Siphonobacter curvatus: one gene and its partner. The protein of the gene in region 1 binds, or shares a complex with, the protein of each later gene. Links are inferred from orthologs where the notes say so. Each region holds a gene or a part of one and is shown on either strand. Other genes may lie near its edges.

Region 1 (3,252 bases):
CTTACGGAGAGACTTAATTTTGGCAGCGACTTGGCCGATTAGTTGCTTATCAATACCTTCCAAAACCACTTTAGGGTTTTGTCCTTTTTCCATCGCTGTCGTTACCTTCAGTTCTTCAGGAATAGCGACGAAAATGCTGTGAGAGTAACCCAAAGCCAATTCCAGGATATTTCCTTGGTTAGAAGCTTTGTAACCTACCCCAACGATTTCCATTTCGGTACGGTAGCCCGTGCTTACGCCGACTACCATATTGTTGATCAGGGCACGGTACAGACCGTGCAGGGCCTTATGGCGTTTTTGTTCCGTAGGGCGAACCACTTGTAACTCGCTACCTTCGATTTCTACCGTAATGTCTGGGTCAATCGTTTGGCTCAATGTGCCTTTAGGTCCTTTTACGGTAACCTGGCTCTTATCAACCGATACGCTAACTCCAGCAGGCAGGGTAATGATTTTTTTACCAATGCGTGACATGGTACTGAGTGTTAAAATGAATTAGCGGAGGTTTTCAGTGGTAAGATTGACCTCCGCTATTCCATTGGTTTAATTAATAAACGTAGCAAAGTACTTCGCCACCTACATTGAGGGTACGAGCTTCTTTGTCCGTCATAACTCCTTTTGACGTCGAAACAATTGCGATGCCTAAGCCGTTTAATACGCGAGGAAGTTCTTTCGAACCTGAGTATTTCCGAAGACCGGGTTTACTTACGCGGGTTAACTTAACGATAGCTGACTGTTTCGTCAGGGGATTGTATTTCAAAGCGACTTTGATGGTTCCTTGTACGGAAGCCTCTTCGTCAAATTTGTAACTTTGAATATAGCCTTTCTCAAAGAGAACTTTAGTAATCTCCTTCTTGAGATTGGAAGCCGGGATCTCGACGATTCTGTGGCGAGCCTTGATGGCATTCCGCAGACGGGTCAAGTAATCTGCAATCGGATCCATGAAAGAATATGATTTTGCTACGGGCCGCTTCAAAACGGCTCGCAAAATTAGAGAATCAAAATGGATACACCAAAAATTACCAGCTCGATTTTGTTACGCCCGGAATTTTTCCATCAGAAGCCATTTGACGGAACGTAACACGGCTGATACCGAACTTCCGCATGTAACCCCGGGGACGACCATTCAGCTTATCGCGGTTATGGAGACGTACAGGGGAAGCGTTGCGGGGAAGTTTGTCAAGTCCGATGAAGTCACCGGCCTCTTTGAGGGCTTTGCGTTTAGCAGCGTACTTGGCTACCAGACGTTCGCGTTTCCGCTCTCTTGCTTTGACTGATTCTTTTGCCATTTTGTTTGCTTATAATTGGTCCCCGTCCTTTTCAGAAATCTGAAGTGACGGGGGATCAATAATTACTTTTTTTGTCCAGCAAAGGGCATTCCTAAAGCTTTCAGCAGTTCTAAGCTTTCAGCGTCAGTTTGTGCTGTAGTAACGAACGTAATATCCATACCTGAGATTTTTTGTACTTTCTCAATAGAGATCTCAGGGAAGATGATTTGTTCTTTTACACCTAAAGTATAGTTACCACGGCCATCAAAGCCTTTGTCACTAATTCCTTTGAAGTCACGTACGCGAGGCAGAGCGATCGACGTCAGACGGTCCAGGAATTCGTACATTTTTTCGCCACGCAGCGTTACTTTCGCTCCGATAGGCATGTTTTCACGAAGCTTGAAGTTAGAAATTGCTTTCTTAGAGATCGTGGCTACCGCTTTCTGACCTGAGATCGTAGATAATTCTTCTACCCCTACGTCAACCAGCTTTTTATCTGCTACAGCAGCACCGATACCTTTGTTGATCACAATTTTTTCCAGTTTCGGTACTTGCATCACCGATTTGTACTGGAACTTCTCTTTCAAAGCAGAAACTACTTCGTCAAAGTACTTTTGTTTTAATCTGGGAGTTGCCATTGATGCGAATGGTTTGTGGATTTCCGACCCACTGTTTCGTGTTGACAGCTTTTAACCGCCAAGCTAGTTAAATAAGGTTACCGCTCTTTTTGCTGAAACGCTGAGACTTGCCCTTTTCGTTCAGTTTACGGCCGGTGCGGGAGGCTTCGTTCGTCTTCGGGTCTACCACTTTCAGGTTACTGATGTGGATGGGACTTTCGATTTCTTTGATTTCTCCCTGAGGGTTGGTCGCGGAAGGTTTCACGTGTTTCTTTACCAGATTCACACCTTCTACGATAGCCCGTTGCTTTTCGCGATCCACAGACTTGATAACGCCGGTTTTACCTTTAGCGTCACCGGCGATCACTAAAACCGTGTCACCGCTGCGAACGTGAAGCTTCACTTGCTTTTGCTTTTCCATTGTTTGATTTCGTACGATTATCCTGAGTGATTAGAGCACTTCAGGAGCCAGCGAAACAATTTTCATGAATTGCTTTTCACGCAATTCGCGAGCAACTGGTCCGAAGATCCGAGTTCCACGCGGTTCGTCCTGGTTGTTTAGAAGTACGACGGCGTTATCTTCAAAACGGATGTAAGATCCGTCTTTCCGGCGAATTTCTTTTTTCGTACGAACCACTACGGCTTTAGACACCGTTCCCTTCTTCATGTTCGAAGAGGAGAGGGCTTGTTTTACGGTTACTACGACTTTGTCGCCGATAGATGCGTAACGCTTGCCCGTACCGCCCAACACGCGGATTACGAGTACCTCTTTGGCACCACTATTATCCGCTACGCTACATCTAGATTCTTGCTGAAGCATGTCTTTGCTGAGATTTCAGTTTCGTTTTCAGTTTCCGCTTTCAGTTTAGCTATCCGCTAATCATCAAAAAACGGAAACCGATCCCTACTCCTGCCTGATTACTTGGCTTTTTCGATGATTTCAACCAAACGCCACCGTTTGTTTTTAGACAAGGGACGGGTTTCCATCACTTTGATCGTATCGCCGACGCCACACTCATTGTTTTCGTCGTGTACCATCAATTTGGTCGTTTTCTTTTGGAATTTACCGTAGATTGGGTGCTTCACCTTCCGCTCGACGGTAACTACCACCGACTTATCCATGCTGCTGGATACCACCCGACCAAATCTGACTTTTCTGAGCTTACGTTCTACTTCCATGATTCGGAATTTGCTTTGTGCCCGTATCGGGCAATGACTAGCGAGCGTTAAGTTCGGTCAACAACCGGGCGATAAGCTTACGGGAGGTCCGAATACGCAACGGATTTTCGATTGGAGAAATAGCATGAGCAAATTTGAGACGGCTCAATGCATCTTTTTCCTGGGCAATTTGCTGACGGATTTCTTCCGTA
Region 2 (2,765 bases), on another replicon or contig:
CGGCGATGTTCATATCTTCCTTGTGCAGGATGATCGACTTCACGCCGCTTTCCAAAATCATGTCTACGTCTTCGGCCGATACCACAGAATCCCGTTCCATCAGGATTTCGTTCCGGTCGATTGACATTACCTCTCCCGTATCTTCATCCACGAAGTCTTCCTGCCAGGTACGCAAAACACGAGCGGCCAGCTTACGACCCAACGCTCTTTTCAGCGCAGCAGGCGTAGCGGGAAGTTCTTCTGATAAGCCGAAGAGGTCAAGAATTTCTTTATCAGAACCGAAACCAATCGCCCGTAACAGCGTCGTAACCGGGAATTTCTTCTTCCGGTCAATGTACGCGTACATGACGTTGTTGATATCGGTTGAGAATTCAATCCAGGATCCTTTGAAAGGAATAATCCGGGCTGAATACAGTTTAGAACCGTTCGTGTGCTTGCTCATCGAGAAGAACACACCCGGTGAACGGTGCAATTGTGATACGATAACCCGCTCCGCTCCATTGATAACAAAGGAACCACGCTCGGTCATGTAAGGAATATTTCCTAAGAAAACTTCCTGTTCAATCGTTTCGAAATCTTCGTTGTCCGGATCTTCACTCCGCAAACGCAGCTTCGCCTTCAAGGGCAATGCATACGTTAAACCCCGGTCGATACTTTCATCAACGGAGTATTTAGGAGGATCAATCGAGAAGTCAACGAATTCGAGAATGTAATTTTCCCGTGAATCAGTAATCGGGAAGTTTTCAGCAAAAACTTTGAAAAGTCCTTCGTTTTTGCGGCGATCCGCCGGAGTTTCCAATTGGAAAAACTCCTTGAAAGACTTGACCTGCAGGTCCAGAAAGTCAGGATAATCGATGACAGCCTGGATGCGGGCAAAGTTGTGTCTGGAAGTTTTGTTTGTTGCCAAGGCACTACGGTTTTAAAGTCCGAATCTGACTATTTGTTACTGAATAAAGAGCGATCGCTGCTTTATTCTCAAATAAGTACCTCGTAGTTGACAGAATTACTTCCCTTTGCGATTCCCCTACGAATGGAATCGTGTTTCAGCAGTAATTCTCGGGGGTAAGAACGCTTGGGATAAACCCTTAGATCATATCAGGCGTGTTGCCTGTATAAGATAGAACGCAATACGTACGCAGTTAGTTTCCAGCCAAAGACTTTTGTAGGTGATGAGCTTAGTACTGGCTATCAGTCAATTAGCTACGAAAGAACGGGTTGCTGAAAACTTTAACCTTTTAACGCAGGAAAGACCCAGCCAAATGACCGGGTCTATCCTGTGATAGAATGAATCTTCTATCGTAGCGTGAATTACTTCACTTCTACTTCAGCACCAGCTTCTTCCAAAGATTTCTTCAGAGCTTCAGCTTCGTCTTTGCTTACGCCTTCTTTAACGGCTTTAGGAGCACCGTCAACGAGTTCTTTCGCTTCTTTCAGGCCCAGACCGGTCAGGTCTTTCACCACTTTCACCACTTGAAGTTTACCAGCACCAGCTGACTTCAGGATTACGTCGAAAGAAGTTTTTTCTTCAGCTGCAGGAGCAGCGTCTCCACCAGCAGCACCACCAGCTACCATTACGGGAGCAGCAGCAGCAGGCTCGATGCCATACTCATCCTTCAGGATTTGTGCCAGTTCGTTAACTTCTTTAACCGTCAGGTTTACAAGCTGCTCAGCGAATGCTTTTAAATCTGCCATTTTATTATGCTTTAAATTTTTTCGAAATGATTAAAAACAGAGTGATATATATTCAGGCTTGGAAGCCAAATCAATGTTCAGGGCCAGCTTCGGAAATGGATTCTTCAGCCGACTTACTGAATTACTCAGGACGCTCAGAAAGCGTTTTGAGGATACCAGCCAGTTTGTTGCCGCCACTCTGCAGACCGCTGATAACGTTCTTGGCAGGTGATTGTAACAGACCGATGATTTCGCCAACGAGTTCTTGTTTCGATTTCAGAGAAATCAGGGTTTCGAGTTGGTCTTCACCAGCAAATACGCTGTAATCAACCGAAGCACCTTTGAACTTAAGTTTGTTGGCTTTACCAGATTCCTTAATGAAATCCTTGATCAGTTTCGCAGGTACTTTGCCTGATTCCGTGTGGAACATAATTCCGCTGAAACCTTTCAGTACGCCTTCGTTAAAGGCCGAATAGTCCGTATCTAATTGCTCAAGAGCTTTTGCAATCAGTGTGTTTTTTACTACCCGGTACTCAACGCCAGCCTGGAAACATTTCCGACGAAGGTCGTTTGTCTGCGCTACAGACATGCCAGCCGCGTCGGTGATATAGAAGTAAGGAGTAGACTTGAACTTTTCAGCCAGCTCCTCAATGATCGCACCTTTTTCTTCTCTCGTCATGACTTACAGACCGTTTACAGTGTTTTTATCGATTTCTACACTCGGGCTCATGGTACTAGACAGGAAGATGCTCTTCACATAGGTACCTTTGGCCGAAGAAGGCTTCAGTTTAACCAGGGTATTGATTACTTCCTGGGCATTCTCAGCCAACTTATTCGCATCAAAAGATACTTTACCAATCGAAGTATGGATGATACCTGTTTTATCTACTTTGAAGTCGATTTTACCGGCTTTCACCTCGCGAACGGCGTTACCTACTTCCAGCGTAACGGTACCAGATTTAGGGTTAGGCATCAAACCACGGGGACCGAGGATTTTACCTAAACGACCGATTTTAGCCATTACCGTAGGCATCGTGATGATTACATCGATGTCCGTCCAACCACCCATGATCTTTTCGATATACTCGTCCAGA

What was found.
Region 2: rplE (region 1) and rplL share a complex: the UniProt entries of both Escherichia coli proteins name them as parts of the 50S ribosomal subunit. The link is inferred for Siphonobacter curvatus from one-to-one orthologs.

The regions. Positions count from the first base shown.
Region 1 is NZ_PTRA01000001.1:172,510-175,761, reverse strand. What follows is about bases 127-3,082. They hold rplE (50S ribosomal protein L5), read right to left. Parts: upstream 1,904-3,082; coding sequence 1,349-1,903; downstream 127-1,348. Other genes in these bases: rpsQ (30S ribosomal protein S17), read right to left, coding at 2,801-3,061; rplN (50S ribosomal protein L14), read right to left, coding at 2,334-2,702; rplX (50S ribosomal protein L24), read right to left, coding at 1,971-2,303; rpsN (30S ribosomal protein S14), read right to left, coding at 1,017-1,286; rpsH (30S ribosomal protein S8), read right to left, coding at 545-940. In the rest of the region: more of rplF, read right to left, coding at 1-126; rpmC (50S ribosomal protein L29), read right to left, coding at 3,099-3,252. UniProt on the Escherichia coli protein: This is one of the proteins that bind and probably mediate the attachment of the 5S RNA into the large ribosomal subunit, where it forms part of the central protuberance. Its 5S rRNA binding is significantly enhanced in the presence of L18.
Region 2 is NZ_PTRA01000007.1:41,118-43,882, forward strand. It holds rplL (50S ribosomal protein L7/L12), read right to left. Parts: upstream 1,693-2,765; coding sequence 1,309-1,692; downstream 1-1,308. Other genes in the region: rpoB (DNA-directed RNA polymerase subunit beta), read right to left, coding at 1-907; rplJ (50S ribosomal protein L10), read right to left, coding at 1,814-2,350; rplA (50S ribosomal protein L1), read right to left, coding at 2,354-2,765. UniProt on the Escherichia coli protein: The binding site for several of the GTPase factors involved in protein synthesis (IF-2, EF-Tu, EF-G and RF3). Is thus essential for accurate translation.